One region of the Bradyrhizobium sp. KZN70725 genome, then DNA from elsewhere that is predicted to be linked to it. Evidence: predicted binding sites of a transcription regulator. Region 1 holds the regulator's gene; each other region holds the start of a gene.

Region 1 (4,258 bases):
GTGATGGCGCACTGGGCGCAGCATGCCGGGTGTGCGCCCGCCGAGCTCGCCACGCGCTTTGTCGTCGACGACAGTTTCAAGCATCATGAGATCGGCCGGATCGACGACGCGGCATTCTTCGAGAATCTGCGCCGGACGCTCGGCATCAACATCACGGACGCCCAGTTCCTCGAAGGCTGGAATGCGATCTTCACCGGCGAGATGCCGGGCATCGCCCCGCTGCTCGCGGCGGCCGCCAAGCGGATGCCGCTCTACGCCTTCTCCAACACCAATCCGGCCCATGTCGCGCATTTCTCGGTCACCCATGCCGAGCTGCTCAGCCATTTCCGCAACGTCTTCCTGTCCTCGAGCATCGGCTTCCGCAAACCCGACGCCGAGGCCTATGATCATGTGGTAAAAGCCATCGGCGTGCCGGCGTCGCGGATCCTGTTTTTCGACGACCTGGCCGCCAATATCGAAGGTGCGCGGGCCCGCGGCCTTTATGCTATCCACGTGACATCGACGGATGACGTGGCAAGGGCTTTGACCGCACTTGGAATTTGAAGATTAGGAATTGAGGAACTCTGAGCGTGGCCCTGATGCCGGTTGCCGATGCCCTGTCCGCCGTCCTCGCCGGCGCCGAACCGCTGCCGGAGGAGATGGTCGCGCTCGATGCCGCCTACCACCGCACGCTTGCGCACGACCTCGCGGCGCTCCGCACCCAGCCGCCGCAGCCGATGTCGGCGATGGACGGCTATGCGGTGCGCGCCGCCGATGCGGCTGATCTAAAGGCCCGGCTCAAGGTGATCGGCGAAGTCGCCGCCGGCCGGCCGTTCGACCGGACGGTCGGCGCCGGCGAGGCGGTGCGGATCTTCACCGGCGGCGTGATCCCCAATGGCGCCGACGCGGTGATCATCCAGGAGGACACCGCCGTCGACGGCGACCACATCACGATCACGGAGGCCGCCAGCGTCGGGCGGCACATCCGCCCGGCTGGGGTCGACTTCCGTGAGGGCGAGGTGCTGCTCGCCGGCGGCAGCCGCCTGTCCGACCGCGCGCTGTCGCTGGCGGCCGCCATGAACTATCCGGGACTTGCGGTGCGCCGCCGCCCGAAGGTCGCGGTGCTGGCGACCGGCGACGAGCTGGTGATGCCGGGCTCGCAGCCCGGCCCCGGCCAGATCGTCTATTCCAACGGCTACGCGCTGCGGGCGCTGGCGCGCGCCGAGGGCGCCGAGACCGTCGACCTCGGCGTTGCCGCCGACACGGTGGAGGCGACCACGGCGGGCATCCGCCGGGCGCGCGAGGCCGGTGCCGATGTCCTGATCACGACAGGCGGCGCCTCGGTCGGCGACCACGATCTCGTCAAGCGGTCGCTGGAAGCCGAGGGCGTCGACATGACGTTCTGGCGGATTGCGATGCGGCCCGGCAAGCCGATGATGCATGGCCGGCTCGGCGCGATGAGGGTGATCGGCCTGCCCGGCAATCCGGTGTCGTCCTATGTCTGCGCCTTCCTGTTCCTGGTGCCGTTGATTCGGGCGCTGAGCGGCCGGAAAGTGATTCATCATCGCCGCACGAGCGCCCTGCTCGGCCGCGACCTCGCCGCCAACGACCAGCGCGAGGACTATCTGCGTGCACGGCTCGAAGCGCGCGAGGACGGCACGTTGATCGCAACGCCGGTGACGCAGCAGGACTCGTCGTTGCTCGGGAATCTCGCTGCGGCACGGGCACTTCTCGTGCGCCCGCCGTTCGCGGCGGCGGCCGTCGAAGGCAGCGAATGCGAGATCCTGACACTGCCCGAATAGGGTTTTCGCGCCCCGCCGATTGTGCGTTGCCCGACACGTTCACCGGAAATTAAGTGGTTGCGGAACACATATCGAACATATAGTGTCCGTTCATGATTTGTTTCGAGTGCTGGTGTCTACATTCGGGAAGCTGCATGGAAGCAGGTGCATCGAGCACATGCTCCTGAGGTCAGGCCCGGCCTGCAGGCCCCACCAGAAGAGTCTCGGAATCGAACGACGCTATCAACCGGGGGAATACTCGAGATGCTCACGCGCAAACAGTACGAACTACTGCGTTTCATCAATGAACGTCTGAAAGAGGCCGGCGTACCGCCCTCCTTCGACGAGATGAAGGATGCGCTCGACCTGCGCTCGAAGTCCGGTATCCACCGCCTGATCACTGCGCTGGAGGAGCGCGGCTTCATCCGCCGTCTGCCGAACCGCGCCCGCGCCATCGAGGTCATCAAGCTGCCCGAACTCTCGGCCGGCGGCGGCAACGGTCGCCGCGGCTTCACGCCCAGCGTCATCGAAGGCACCCTCGGCCGGCGCGCCAGCACGCCGCCGATTGCCGAGGACGACGGCAACCGTCCGGTCGCGGTCCCCGTGATGGGCCGGATCGCCGCCGGTACGCCGATCGAGGCGCTGCAGACCCGCAGCCACACCATCAGCGTGCCGCCCGACATGCTCGGCGCCGGCGAGCACTACGCGCTCGAGGTACGCGGCGACTCGATGGTCGATGCCGGCATCCTCGACGGCGACATGGCGCTGATCCAGCGCAACGACGTCGCCAATACCGGCGACATCGTGGTGGCGCTGATCGACGAGGAGGAAGCGACCCTGAAGCGCTTCCGCCGCCGCGGCGCATCGATCGCGCTCGAGCCGGCCAACACCGCCTATGAAGTGCGCATCCTGCCGCCGAACCGGGTCCGCATCCAGGGCAAGCTGATCGGCCTTTATCGCAAATACTGAATTGCAAATACTTGCGGCGGCCGGGAACGAGCAACACGTCGGATCGTTCCTTGCATGATAGTGTAGCGTACGGCCTGCCCGATGCGCTCCGATACCTCTCGCGCAGCGTCGCGTGTTTGTGATCGGAGCGATCTCGGACCAGTCGTACAATCGCCCAGAAACGAGCAGACGCTCGTTCGCTATCGTCCACTCTGGTAGAGGCCCTAATGCCTCAAGGAGAGGCACGGGTCGCTACCTCGAAATGAGGAGCCATCCGATGTGTGACTATAGTCTGCACGCCGTGGCATCGCGCCCCGCCATTGTCGGAGAGACGCTGATCACGACGACGTTCCGCGGCACGTCGACCCGCGGCTTTGCTTCGGAGAATGACCCCACTGTCGCGGTCTGCATGCTGCCGGGCACCGAGCTCGCTTTCGCCGAGAACGTTCGCTACGACAGCCGCTGGATCTGGACCAAGACGCTGAACTATCGCGTCGGCGTATTCAACGAAGTCGAGCCCGACGTGCCCGATCGGCATCATGATGCGGTCGAATTCCCCGACGGCAGCCATGTGCTGGTGACCCAGCTGGTCGAGGGACAGCGCGTCAGCGTGCTGCAATTGCCGGCGCTGCATCCGCCGGTCGAGCAGAAGCCGAAGGTTGTGGAGCGGCGGCCTTCCGCATTCGCAACGCTGTTTTTGGGTTGAGCGCATCGTCGCCGTGGAATGAGCTGTTCGGCGGCGGATGACCTAAGCAATTTCGGGCGACCCCGGACTCCCGCTTCCGGGGCGCAGAAGGAGATTTGCGTCGGCCGGCACCTTGGCGCATCATCGGGTACCGAGGACGTGCGCGGTGGTCGATAAGGTCACATGGCAAAAGGCTGGACGCGTCACGGAACCGGGCCGCTACATGTTCCGGTTCGGTTGGCTGACGGTAACGGCCGACGACCTGAAAGTCTGGGAGCAATTTCCCGAGGCTTCCTTCACTCTCGTCAAGAAGCCCGACGCCGGCCCCGACTCCGACGAATACCATCTCGGCCTGTTCGAGCTGCCGAGCGCGCCCTTGCCGGACCACGGCTAATCATCGCCCTGCAGATCGGTCTCGGCCGGCGTCGCATCCACCGCAGGCCGCGGCGCGGGGGCGCGTAGCGTCGTCTCGCTCTCGCCGTCGCCGGGAACCGCCGGCGACCACGGCCGGTCGATCCCGCCGGGCTTGACCGCATCGACGACGTAGCCGTCCCTGCTCCGTCGCAGCACCAGCGCGCCGTGGCGGCGCAGCCGCTCGGCATCGATCACCGATGCCGCGCAGCCCTGCGGCGCCGGCCGCGCCGTCACGATCAGGCCTGCGCGCTCGCAGTCGTCCACTAGGGCCTCCGGCCGGGTCGCCAGCGCGACGAAGGCGCCGCCGGGTCCCTGGGTCACGCAGCCGCTGGCATCGCAGGAGACGCCCTCGCCGAGCGACGCATCGGTGGCGGTGCGCGCGTCGGCGTCCGCCGCCAGCCACTCCTTGACCAAAAATGCATCCTTGGCGCTGTGCATTAGATGCAGCCGT
Region 2 (4,258 bases), on a different contig from region 1:
GGAGTCGGCGTTCTGGCCCATCTCGCCGGTGATTTCATTCTGCTCGGCAACCGCGCCGTTGACGTTCTCGAACACCGGGCGGATCTTTTCGATCGCCTGGGAGATGCGGTGCACCGCGTCCGCCGATCCGGTGGCATCCTTCTGCAACGCCTCGATCTTGCGGGTGATCTCCTCGGTCGCGCTCTGGGTCTGCACCGCCAGCGCCTTGACCTCGGTTGCGACCACCGCAAAGCCCTTGCCGGCGGCACCGGCGCGCGCCGCCTCGATCGTCGAGTTCAGCGCGAGCAGCGTGGTCTGCCGCGCGATCTGTGCGATCAGATTGACGACGTTGCCGATCGCGGCCGAGGATTCGCGCAGGCGATCGACATTGGCGGTGGCCTCGCGCGCCGCGGCCGCGGCGTCGTCGGCGAGCTGGCTCGCGCTGCGCACCTGTGCCCCGATGCCCTCGGCGGAGTGGGTGAAGCGGTCGGCGGCTTGCGAGAACGTCGTCGCGGTGCTCTGCGCATCGCTGCTGCGGCCGGTCAGCGCGTCGGTGCGGGTGCGGATCGTGGCGAGCTTGGCTGCCGTCGCCTCGGCGCCGTCGGCGACCGAGCTCGCGGCGCGTTCGAGCTGGCGGATCATCGCGCCGAGCTCGAGTTCCAGCAATTCCAGGATCTCCTTGGAGGAATCCTTGGCCGAATCAGTCTCGGTCGAGACCTCAAGGGTTGCGGCCGCGGTTGGAACCTGCGGCGCGACGGCCGGCGCAGCCGGCTCCGGCACTTGCTTTCGAAACAAACCGAACGCCATGTGGGCTCTTTGGGGGCTGTGGAAAGTTGCGGCGGGACGGGGCGATCCTCGCACCCGGGCATGAAGTCATGGTTAACAAGTGCCTCATATTCCGGCTTGCGGTAGTATTGCTCTGCCGGAGGGCCCCGCCGATCCTTTGATTTTGACCGTGAGGGGCCTATAAGGCCGCGTTTTCCATCCCTGTTCAGACCCTAAGCTCCGAAGAGACGTCGCATGGCCGGCCATTCCCAATTCAAGAACATCATGCACCGCAAGGGCCGGCAGGATGCCCAGAAGTCGAAGCTTTTCGGCAAGCTGGCCCGCGAAATCACCGTGGCGGCCAAGCTCGGCACCCCGGACCCGGCGATGAATCCGCGGCTGCGCGCCGCCGTGGTCGCGGCCCGCGCCGAGAACATGCCCAAGGACAATATCGACCGTGCCATCAAGAAGGCCGCCGGCAATGAAGGCGAGAACTATGACGAGATCCGCTACGAGGGCTATGGCCCCGGCGGCGTCGCAGTCATCGTCGAGGCGCTGACCGACAACCGCAACCGCGCCGCTTCCGATATCCGCTCCTTCTTCACCAAGTCGGGCGGCAATCTCGGCGAAACCGGCTCGGTCGCCTTTATGTTCGACCGCACCGGCATCATCGAATACGACGCCAAGGTCGCCTCCGACGACGCCATGCTGGACGCCGCGATCGAGGCCGGCGCCGACGACGTGGTCTCCAGCGAAGGCGGCCACGAGGTCTACGCCTCGCAGGACACCTTCCGCGAAGTCGCAAAAGCGCTGGAAGCGAAGTTCGGCGAGCCGCGCAAGGCGGCGCTGACCTGGAAGCCGCAGAACACCGTCGCGGTCGACGACGAGACCGGCGAAAAGCTGCTGAAGCTGATGGACCTGCTCAACGAGCACGACGACGTCCAGAACGTGTTCGCCAATTTCGAGGTGTCCGACGCGCTGATCGCGAAGATGGGCGGCTAGTCGCTTGCACTGCTGTCGTCGCCCGGCTGGACCGGGCGACCCAGCATTCCAGAGACATGCATTTGATCCGAGAAGCCGCGGCGTACTGGATCCCCCGCTCCCGTGCGCAATTGCGCACTAGGCGGGGATGACAAGTGGGTCGAGTACGACGACCGCGGCAGGGGATGAGGCTCCGTTTGTGTTTCGTTCTCCCGGCGCAGGCGGTATCACTAGCCCATGACATCCCAGCCGATTCGCTCTCCCGTCCGCATCATCGGTATCGATCCGGGTCTCCGCCGCACCGGCTGGGGGGTGATCGAGACCGAAGGCAATCGTCTCGTCTATATCGCCTGCGGTTCGGTCGAGCCGCCGGACGATCTGCCGCTGGCGAGCCGGCTGCTTGCAATCCATGAGGGGCTGGCCGCCGTGCTCGGCGATTACAAGCCTGCGGAGGCGGCGGTCGAGCAGACCTTCGTCAACAAGGACGGCGTTGCCACCCTGAAGCTCGGCCAGGCGCGCGGCGTCGCCATGCTGGCGCCCGCAATGTTCGGTATCTCGGTCGCCGAATACGCGCCGAACCAGGTCAAGAAGACCGTGGTCGGCGCCGGACATGCCGAGAAGAACCAGATCCAGGTGATGCTGAAGATCCTGCTGCCGAAAGCCGAGCCGCCGTCCGCCGACGCCGCGGACGCGCTCGCGGTCGCGATCACCCACGCCCATCACCGCCAGAGCACCGCGCTGCGGCTCAGGGTGGCGAGCCTATGATCGGCAAGCTGAAGGGCCTGATCGATTCCTATGGCGAGGATTACGTGATCCTCGACGTCGGCGGCGTCGGCTATCAGGTGCACTGCGCGGGCCGCACGTTGCAGGCGTTGCCGTCGCCAGGCGGCGTCGCCGTGCTCTCGATCGAGACCTATGTCCGCGAGGATCAGATCAAACTGTTCGGCTTTCGCAGCGATCACGAGCGCGAATGGTTTCGCCTGCTGCAGACCGTGCAGGGGGTCGGCGCCAAGGTCGCGCTCGCGGTGCTCGGCACGCTGCCGCCGACCGATCTCGCCAACGCCATCGCGCTGCGCGACAAGGCGGCGGTGGCGCGGACGCCGGGAGTCGGGCCGAAGGTCGCCGAGCGCATCGTCAGCGAATTGAAGGACAAGGCGCCAGGCTTTGCCGATGTCGATCCCGCGGTGGTGCAACTGTCAGGCGCGATCGACAACAACCGCGCGCCACGTCCTGTCACCGACGCGATCTCGGCGCTGGTCAATCTCGGCTACGGCCAGCCGCAGGCCGCCGCCGCCATCGCCGCCGCCTCGCGCAGCGCCGGTGAGAAGGCCGAGACCGCGCAGCTGATCCGGCTGGGGTTGAAGGAACTGTCGAAGTGATCAGTGGATTGGAGCGCCTCTGTTCTTCACCTCGCCCCGCTTGCGGGGAGAGGTCGGATCGCATCGCAGATGCGATCCGGGTGAGGGGGTACAGGTCTCGACACACATTGCGCTCGCGGAAGCAGCCCCTCACCCCAACCCTCTCCCCGCAAGAGCCGGGAGAGGGAGAACAATCTCGTGTTAGTCTCGCATCATGAATACGCCCTCGCGCATGGTCTCGCCTGAACGCCGCTCCGACGATGTCGGTGACACCGCGCTGCGGCCGCAGTCGCTGACGGAGTTCGTCGGTCAGGCCCAGGCGCGCAAGAATCTCTCGATCTTCATCGAGGCTGCGAAGAAACGCGGCGAGGCGCTCGATCACGTGCTGTTCGTCGGTCCCCCCGGCCTCGGCAAGACCACGCTGGCGCAGATCGTCGCGCGTGAGCTCGGCGTTGGCTTTCGTGCCACCTCCGGCCCTGTCATTGCGAAGGCCGGCGATCTCGCGGCGCTGCTGACCAATCTCGAAGAACGCGACGTGCTGTTCATCGACGAGATCCATCGCCTCAGCCCAGCGGTCGAGGAAGTGCTCTATCCCGCGATGGAGGATTTCCAGCTCGACCTGATCATCGGCGAGGGTCCGGCGGCGCGCTCGGTCAAGATCGAATTGTCGAAGTTCACGCTGGTCGGCGCGACGACGCGCGCAGGCCTGCTCACCAATCCGTTGCGCGACCGCTTCGGCATTCCGATCCGGCTCAACTTCTACACCGAGGAAGAGCTCGAGAAGATCGTCACCCGCGGTGCCCGCGTGCTCAACATCGGCATGACGGCCGACGGCGCCAACGAGATCGCGCGCCGCGCCCGCGGCACGCCGCGCATCGCCGGCCGCCTGTTGCGCCGGGTGCGCGACTTTGCCTCGGCCGCCGATGCCGATTCCGTCGACCGCGGCATCGCTGACCGGGCGTTGAGCGCGCTCGAGGTGGACAGCGTCGGGTTAGACGCGATGGACCGGCGCTATCTCACCACCATCGCGTTGAACTATGGCGGCGGGCCGGTCGGCGTCGAGACCATGGCGGCGGCGCTGTCGGAGCCGCGCGATGCGATCGAGGACATCATCGAGCCCTATCTGATCCAGTGCGGCTATCTGCAGCGTACTCCGCGTGGCCGGCTCCTGACCT
Region 3 (4,258 bases), on a different contig from region 1:
TGGCCGCGGCCAGATGATGCTGCGCCGGCAGCGCGAGCGCCGATCGTTCGGGGATGTGGCTCTCCAGCGGCAGATGCACGACGACGCGTTTTCCGCCGATGCGGGCGGCGATGCGGTCGATCAGCGCCGAGAGCTCGTCATTGTCGTGTATGGTGGCGTCGAGATCGCGCTGCTGCTGTACCACGATCTCGGTACGCCCTGCGGCGAGGCGAATGAGATCAAAGCCGAAGCCGGGATCGAGCGGATCATTCAGCGCATCGAGCCGCTCGCGGAACAGGCGATCGATCATCTCGGGCCGCGTCACCGGACGCCCGGTCTCGACCATGATCGCGCGCACCGCACCGTCGGTGCGGAAGAAGCTCGCTTCCAGCTGCCGCGCACCTTTGCCCTGCTTGTCCATCGCCGCAACCAGCATCTTGGCAAGGCTTGAGAGCGTCAGCGCGATCACGGTGTCGGTCGCGATCGGCTCGGGGAAACGCTTCTCGACGATGTAATCGGGCAGCGGCTTGCGCGGGCTGATCGGGGCATCGCCCTGCCCGAGCGCGTGGCTGAGCAAGGTGGTGAAGGCCGCACCGAACCGCGCCGAGATTTCATGCGGCGCGCGCGAGGCGACATCGCCGATGGTCTTCAAGCCGGCGCGGCGCAGGCCGGTGGTGACAGCGGCATCGGCACCGAGCGCCGACACCGGCAGCGGGCCGACCGCCGCCGCCTCCTCGCCATCGGCGACAATCTTGCCCGAGGCGGTGCGCGTCAGCGTACGCGCCGCGATCGAGGTGCCGGCAATGGCCGCGCTAACGGCAAAGCCGCGCCGGCTCAGCGCCCCCGTCACGGTCTGCAGCAGCGCTCGCTCGCTGCCGAACAGATGCGCGCAGCCGGTGATGTCGAGAAACAGACCGTAAGGCAGATCGAGCGCGACCAGCGGCGTGAAGCGGTCGCACCAGCCGGCGATGTCGTTCAGCGTCTTCAGATCGGCGGCGGGATCGGCATCATAGACCGTGAGCTCCGGACAGATCGCCCGCGCATTGGCGAGCGGCAGCCCGATCGACAGCCCGGCGCGCACCGCGGCCTCGTCGATCGCGTGCAGCAGGATGGCGTTGTGGTCTTTTGCGACGACGACGCTGGGGAGTTCTGCTTTCTTCGCCTCTCCCGCTTGCGGGAGAGGGAGCCCTGCCACCTCCCGTGCATCAGCTTGCGAGGCGATGTCCTGCGCGAGCATGCGCTTGATGCGGTCGATGGGCAGGCGTGGCAGCCACAGGCTGAGGATACGCCGACGGTTCACTGAATTGGCACTCATCACATTTCCATTCCATGATCCATCGCCCGACAGGGCCATGACGATTGCGCACGAGTTCGGCCTCGAAGCGCGGCGCGCCCCACACGCTCGCGGCATTGCCCGGCGGCGAATGCGCCGCGCGCACGATCCAGCGCGTCTCCGCGGTCGAGGGGATCGGGGTTGCCGCGATCCGCAGCACCAGCGCGGTGACGCCGGAGGCCTGCGCGGCCAGGGTCAATTTGCGGCTGGCGACGAGATCGAGCTGGCGCGCCTGGCCCCAGACCTCGAGCACGACCGCGCCGAGCGCATCGCAGGCGAGCGCGTCGGCCGCGGCGCGCAGGCCGCTATCGACATCGGCAGCGCGCACCGTGACCAAGAGGCGCGGATCGAGGCCGAGCCCGGCAAGCCCGCGCATCGATAGCGCGCCGTTTTCGCGATCGGAAAAATCCTGCCGCACCCAGACCAGCGGCTTGCGTGCCGACAGCCGTCCGGCGAGCCCCGCAATGAAGCCGGTCGCCGCGCCGCCTTGATGGCCGGCCGCGAACACCTCGTGCAATGCCGCCGGCGCAAGCCCGCCGCGCAGCATCGCATCCGCGCCGGCATGGCCGAGCGCGACGCGGTTCGGCATCGCCGCATCCGATGACGCCTCGATACGCGCGATGCTGCCGCGCAGAGACGCAAGCGTACCTATGCGTGCGGCGGCGCATGATCCGCCAAAGTGTGAGCGGTTTGGCGACAAGATCATGCGCCTTTCTTAAAAAAGAGGAGCGCGATCGGACGCAAAACCGGCGACCACTTTTGCTGATCGCGCTCCGGCATATGCGCCGCTCCTTCCAACCAAAATTTGAGGCCGTCACTGGTCTGAACAGAGAACCAGGGACTGGCTCATTTGTTCATGATATGTTCTAATATAAAGCTAACAGGGCCCGCGGAGTCAATCGGATTGGTGAGATCATCGATTCATGAGTGGAATCAATGGGATTCAGCAGCCGCCGAACCGGACAGGCCCTGATCTTCCGCAAGTCAGGCACGCAGGCCCCGAAAATGACGGCGTGACGGAAACGGAGCAATCGCATGCGTATCATCGTGCTCGACAACGACACCGATTTCGAGGGCTGGCGCAAGGCCGCGCGGCGATTGGCGCTGAACGATGTGAAGCCCGCGGAGATCACATGGACCGTACGCAGCGACGACGAATTGTCGTCGGCATCCTGCGTGAATGAATTGCCGGATACGCCGCAGGCGCGGTTCAATGTGTCGGCCAAATTCGTCGAGCTCGCAAAGGCCGCGATCCTGCATCGCAGTGACGAACGCTTTGCCCTGCTCTATCGCCTGCTGTGGCGGCTGCGCAGCCGTCACGATCTGCTCAGTGCGACCGATGATCCCGATATCGCCGAGGTCCACGCGATGGCGCGCGCGGTCTATGTCGATATCGACAGGATGCATGCGCATCTGCGCTTCCGCGAGATCGGCCGCGAGCGGACGGCTCATTACGTCGCCTGGTTCGAGCCGGAGCATCACATCGTCGAGCTTGCCGCGCCGTTCTTCGCCGGCCGCTTCGCCGACATGCCGTGGTCGATCCTGACCCCCGACGTCTGCGCACATTGGGACGGGCACGCGATCTCGATCACGCCGGGCGTCGCCAAATCCGAAGTGCCGACCGAGGACCGGCTCGAGGAGGCCTGGCGGCGTCACGACAACGGCCGCTTCAATCCCGCACGGCTGAAAGTGATGGAGATGCCGCAAGCCTATTGGAGGAACCTGCCCGAGGACTCGATCATTAAGCCTCTGATCGAAGACGCAATGCGCATGACCAGCGGCCCCTTCATCGCACGCAAGGCGGCCGAGCCGCAGAAGCGGCAGGATACGCCGATGCCCCGCAAGCAAGTTCAAGGCAAGCAAGTTCAAGGCAGGCAAGCTCACGACACCATCGCGGCCTTGCGCGAGGAGGCCGCCGATTGCCGCGCCTGCCCGCTGTGGAAAGACGCAACCCAGACCGTGTTCGGCGAGGGACCGCAAAGCGCAACGCTGATGCTGGTCGGCGAGCAGCCCGGCGACAAGGAAGATCTCGCAGGCCACCCCTTCGTCGGACCGGCCGGCCAGATGCTCGATCGAGCGCTGCAGGAAGCCGGCATCGATCGCCGCAAGGTCTATGTCACCAATGCAGTGAAGCACTTCAAATTCGTGCCGCGCGGCAAGATCCGGCTGCACCAGAAGCCGAGCACACCGGAGATCCGCGCCTGCCGCCAGTGGTATGAGCGCGAGCTCGCCACCATCAAGCCGGACCTCGTGATGGCGCTCGGCGCCACCGCGGCGCAGAGCGTGCTCGGCAAGATCACGCCGATCAACAAGAACCGCGGCCATCTGATCGACCACGACGGAACCAAGGTGCTCGTCACTGTGCACCCGTCCTATCTGTTGCGGCTGCCGGATGAAAAAGCCAAGGCGCTGGAATATCAGCGCTTTATCGACGACCTGAAAATCGCCGCACATCAGTTGCGCAGATCAGTCGATGCAGCTTGAGTTCCGCAAAACCAGCGGAACCTGAGGAACCACATCGCAACGAGAAATTGTTCTAAGCCGCGGACAAATACCTACAACCTTTAATTGATCCGTGGTAGGGTAGCATGTTCCGCAGGTATCGGGCGTCATGTTCACGCCATGACGTACCCTGAGGCGGGCGCGCTGCGCGGTTTGCTAGCCCCGATCGTGCGGCGCGCCACCTCATCTCTCAATCCCCCTCCCTCATTTCGCAACCTTCCACTCGCAGGCGTCCGCCGAATTCTCCGGCTGCCCGGCCGGCCGGATGCCAGTGTGATGTCCTCCGCACATTGTCTCGTCCTGCGAAACGCAGGCAGCTTTCCGTCGCGATCCGCGATCCTTGTTGCTGAAGATTGCCACGAGGCCGCGAAGCCACGTGCGCGCTCAATGCGTTGCACAAAACTTCGGCTCGATGTCCACCGCCACGGGAGACCGGCGCGGCTC
Region 4 (4,258 bases), on a different contig from region 1:
GGCGTGTAGCTGACGGCGTCCTTGAGCGTCTGAACGTTGCGATCCCTTAGCTCCTTTTGCGTGACGACCGAAAGCGACTGCGGCGTCTCGATCAGCGCCGTGCTGGTCTTGGTGCCGGCAGTGCTGGCGGTCGCGACGTAACCCGTCGTCGTACCGATCGCGCCACCTGTGCCTTGCGACCGCGGAGCCTGACTCTGGGCGGACGCCGAGGCACTGCGGCGCCGGTTCGCCGCGACCGCGCGCGAAGTCCTGGTATTCTGACTTGAAACGACGGCACCGCGCTTTTTTGCGGCGCCAGGTTCATCCACCGTCACTGCGGGAAGTTCGCTGACATTGTTCTGCGGAGGACTTGTCTGCGCCTGAGCGGTGGCGACGTCTGTGCCCATTGGCACAAGTATGACCGAACCGAGCAGCGCCGCATTAATCGCAGCCGTTGATGCGAGCAAGCCGCGCTTGCTCCGCAACGAAGCCATTCCCACCGAACAAATCCCCACATTGCCTTACGCCGACATCGATCGAGCCGCGTTTGCGACAAGGCCGGCATCGATTGGGGCTGACTTCTATCGGCGGGATGATCGAAATTCCACACGCGCAAAATAGAATCGATGGAAGCAGAAACGAAGCGCAACACTGGAGTGATTCAAGATGCGCAACGCTGGAACGATTCAAAACGACATGTTGGCGCGTCAGGCTTTCGACACAACGAATGCGAATGCGATGCGCGTCGTCTCTCGCAGAGAGTCTCGAACGCGGGAGCACGCGGCGATCATTCGATGATGTTGCATCCCGTCGACGTCATCGCGCGCCAAGGAGCGCACGAACGCGGTGAACCGTCATCTCCGCGCAAAGGCTTCGCCTTTGCGCGGGGATGACGGGGAGGGATCGGATGGATTGCACATCGCCTCCGCGCAAGATTGCTTTGCAATTTTGTCGCGAGCTACTCGAAATGATGGTGCGGCAAGCGGCGCAGCCTCTCAGCGTGCGAGGCGATGCATTCAGGCGCGCGGCAACAGCCGGATGCGCTGCGCGCTACTTCTGCTTGGGCAGGAGGCCCTTCAGCTTTTCCATGTCCTTGACGTTCATCTTCATGCCGCCGGGCATGATGATGTCGCCGGCCTTCTGGTCGCTCTTGCAGGCGCCGAGCCATTTCGCCTCGATGGTCATCGTGGTGTCGCGCGAGCCGGCCGCGCCGCCCTCGGCATGCGAGGTGCTCTTCACCGTGTAGGCGGAATTAAAATCGCCGACGATCTCGGCATGGCTCTGCATCGTCATGCCGGCGACGCTGCAGACGCTGTCGCTGACATAGCCGGTCGCGGTCTTCTGGATATCCTGCTTCGAGCAGACTTCCTTGGCCATCGGCGAGGCCGCCGCGCTCATCTCCTTGTCGGTGGTCTCGTCGGTGCAGTGCTGCATGGTGATTTCGGGCATCGGCCCGCCGGTGCGCACCATCTTCATCTCCCACAGACCGGCCTTGCGGATCGGCAGGTCGACGGCACTTGCGGCGCCAGCGGACAGGACAAGGCACACAGCCGAACCAAGCAAGGCAAGCTGTCGGGTCATGCGGTCGGCTCCCGGCTGAACGATCGAAATATCCGGTGCGCGCTCAGTAGAGCGTGCGCAGCGGCCTCTGGGCTGCGCCATAGGGCACCCAGCGACAGGCGAAAGAGATGTAGCCGCCCGGATAGTTCTGCATCGCAAGGAACTTAACCACCTTGCCGTAGGAGGCGCAGTGATCGACTGCGAGTTGCCGGGCGTCGCTCTGGGTCGCCAGCGTATAGGCGATGATACCGCCGGTATCATTGCCCTTGAACGGCGGTACCGGCTGCATCCAATCCGCCCGCGCCGGCACAACGGCCAGCATCCCGCAAACGGCAACCAAGCACGCGGCCAATTTCCTTCGCATCGCAGACTCCATTTCGCTTCGAGCCAACATAGAGTGCGCCGGCGACCGTGAAAAGAACGAGCCGGCTCCCCAAAGTGGACTTCTCCGCAGGTGTTGCCGCCCTGCACTTGACCTTGCCGGGGCTTCGCGGCACCGTCCGCGGCATCGGATAATCGGGTGGATTCCCATGCGCAACCTGTTCAACTCCCGCAATAAACTCGGCCGCAAGCTCGGCCTCGGCGCCGCACTCGTGGTCGGCCTGCTGGCTTTCGGGGGTACGGCCCAAGCCGCCAATCCGCTCGAAATGAACTTCTGGCTGTCCGGCCCGCGCTATGACGGCAATGTGGCCCCATGCGAGAAGGCCCTGACGGTCATCAGCACGCAATTCCAGGAAAAGGAAGCCACCTTCTGGAATTCGCCGCTCGTGATCACCGGCTTCAACGGGATTCACGAAACCGCCTTCCGCCCCTGGCAGTCCGACAATATCCCGCGCCGTTATTGCACGGGCGAGGCGATGCTGAGCGACGGCAAAGTGCGCAAGGTGCACTATTCGATCATCGAGGACGGCGGCTTTGCCAGCATCAATCAGGGCGTCGAATGGTGCGTCGCGGGGCTCGACCGCAACTGGACCTATAACCCGTCCTGCAAGGCCGCGCGGCCCTGATCTCCGACCAGATTGCTAAAGCAGGAGCCGCCGCCATTTGGACGGCGGCTTTTTGTTCTTGAAATGTTCTCGCGGCCTGCTAGGCTCTGGGCGGTCGAGTGAGGGAGCGTTTTGATGCCTCGGTTGGACACGATTTCCCGATTTTTGATTTCGGTTGCCATTATTCTGTGCGGTGCGGTCGGGGCGTCGGCCCAGGATCGCCGCCAGAATGCGCCCGGTGAGTTCGATTTCTATGTGCTGTCGCTGTCGTGGTCGCCCTCGTTCTGCGAGGCGGCGAGCGAGCGCGGCAACAACGGCCGCGGCACGCAGGCGCAATGCGGCGGACGGCCATATTCCTTCGTGGTGCACGGCCTGTGGCCGCAATATGAGCGGGGCTTTCCGGAATACTGCCAGCGGCCTTCGCCGCGACTCGCCCGCAGCATCATGAGCTCGATGCTCGACCTGATGCCGGCGCCCGGGCTGATCTACAACGAGTGGGACAAGCACGGCACCTGCTCCGGTCTCGGCGAGCGCGCCTATTTCGAAGCCATCCGCAAGGCCCGCGCCACGGTGAAGATCCCCGAGGAATTCCTGCAATTGTCGGAGCCGAAGACGGTCGCGCCCGACGAGCTGGAGACGGCATTCATCAAGGTCAATCCGGGCCTCAGCAACTCCGCGATCTCGGTGACCTGCGACAGCAAGCGGCTCAGCGAGGTGCGGATCTGCCTCAGCAAGGATCTGCAATTCCGCTCCTGCGAGGAAATCGACCGCCGCGCCTGCCGCCGCGATCAGGTGCTGATGCCGCCGGTTCGCGGCGGCTGAAACTCTGGGTCATGGCCGGCAGACCCGCGCTGCGCGTCGTCGCGCAGCATGTCCCGGCCACCTGCGCCATCGCGAAACAAGCAAGATAAGGCGCAGATGCCCGGGAGCCGGCTACGCCAAGGCTTCGCCGAGCTCGGACGTTACCCCCGCCGAAGCTTTAGCGAAGGCCGGGACAAGCCCGGGCATGACGAGTACAACATGCGCACCCTTTGGGAGCGCAGCACGATCATCACATGAACTACCGTCACGCCTTTCATGCCGGCAGCTTTGCCGACGTCATCAAGCACATCGTGCTGGTGCGCATGCTCACCTATCTGCAGGACAAGCCGGCGCCGTTCCGCGTCATCGACACCCATGCCGGCGCCGGTCTCTATGATTTGACGTCGAGCGAAGCGCAGCGCGGCGGCGAATGGCTCACCGGCATCGCGCGGCTGATGCAGGCGCGGCTCTCCGACCAGGCATTGCCGCTGATCGCGCCCTATCTCGACATCGTCAGAGCATTCAATCCGAAAGGCGAGCTGAAAGCCTATCCTGGTTCGCCGTTGATCGCGCGGGCGCTGCTGCGTCCGCAAGATCGCCTCACCGCCTGCGAGATCGAACCGACGGCGCGCAAACAACTGATCGACGCGCTGCGACGCGACGCGCAAGCGCGCGTCGTCGATCTCGACGGCTGGATGGCGCTGCCCGCATTCGTGCCGCCGAACGAACGGCGCGGCCTGGTGCTGATCGATCCGCCGTTCGAAGCGAAGGACGAGTTCGAGCGGCTGGCCAGTGCTTTCACGGAAGCGTACGCGAAGTGGCCGACCGGCTCGTATCTTTTGTGGTACCCCGTAAAAACCCGGAGAGCCACCGATGAGCTAACGCGCAGTGTGGCTGCTGCAGCAGCAAGCAGCCGGCCCGCCGGCAAATGC

Evidence for each region. Region 1 encodes LexA, which represses DNA repair genes until DNA is damaged. Its sites were predicted from a motif close to TGTTCNNNNTGTGTTCNG; they were not measured.
Region 2: the regulator LexA is predicted to act here: its motif matches at 1,920-1,937, upstream of ruvC (crossover junction endodeoxyribonuclease RuvC).
Region 3: the regulator LexA is predicted to act here: its motif matches at 2,164-2,181, upstream of ACZBJS_RS05390 (ImuA family protein).
Region 4: the regulator LexA is predicted to act here: its motif matches at 2,600-2,617, upstream of ACZBJS_RS15085 (ribonuclease T2 family protein).

The regions. Positions count from the first base shown of each region.
Region 1 covers NZ_JBUYWT010000009.1:60,407-64,664, forward strand. Annotated here, with positions in the region: gene ACZBJS_RS11090 (HAD family hydrolase) at 1-543, shown strand, start outside; gene ACZBJS_RS11095 (molybdopterin molybdotransferase MoeA) at 570-1,781, shown strand; gene lexA (transcriptional repressor LexA) at 2,025-2,729, shown strand; gene ACZBJS_RS11105 (hypothetical protein) at 2,986-3,414, shown strand; gene ACZBJS_RS11110 (hypothetical protein) at 3,560-3,787, shown strand; partial or broken gene ACZBJS_RS11115 (ComEC/Rec2 family competence protein) at 3,784-4,258, opposite strand, start outside.
Region 2 covers NZ_JBUYWT010000020.1:35,291-39,548, forward strand. Annotated here, with positions in the region: gene ACZBJS_RS20375 (methyl-accepting chemotaxis protein) at 1-786, opposite strand, end outside; gene ACZBJS_RS20380 (YebC/PmpR family DNA-binding transcriptional regulator) at 1,000-1,746, shown strand; gene ruvC (crossover junction endodeoxyribonuclease RuvC) at 1,963-2,490, shown strand; gene ruvA (Holliday junction branch migration protein RuvA) at 2,487-3,104, shown strand; gene ruvB (Holliday junction branch migration DNA helicase RuvB) at 3,298-4,258, shown strand, end outside.
Region 3 covers NZ_JBUYWT010000004.1:109,109-113,366, reverse strand. Annotated here, with positions in the region: gene ACZBJS_RS05395 (Y-family DNA polymerase) at 1-1,294, opposite strand, end outside; gene ACZBJS_RS05390 (ImuA family protein) at 1,185-2,018, opposite strand; gene ACZBJS_RS05385 (UdgX family uracil-DNA binding protein) at 2,348-3,796, shown strand.
Region 4 covers NZ_JBUYWT010000013.1:77,404-81,661, reverse strand. Annotated here, with positions in the region: gene ACZBJS_RS15110 (TonB-dependent siderophore receptor) at 1-386, opposite strand, end outside; gene ACZBJS_RS15105 (hypothetical protein) at 606-872, shown strand; gene ACZBJS_RS15100 (DUF3617 domain-containing protein) at 1,030-1,560, opposite strand; gene ACZBJS_RS15095 (hypothetical protein) at 1,604-1,903, opposite strand; gene ACZBJS_RS15090 (hypothetical protein) at 2,070-2,546, shown strand; gene ACZBJS_RS15085 (ribonuclease T2 family protein) at 2,661-3,347, shown strand; gene ACZBJS_RS15080 (23S rRNA (adenine(2030)-N(6))-methyltransferase RlmJ) at 3,581-4,258, shown strand, end outside.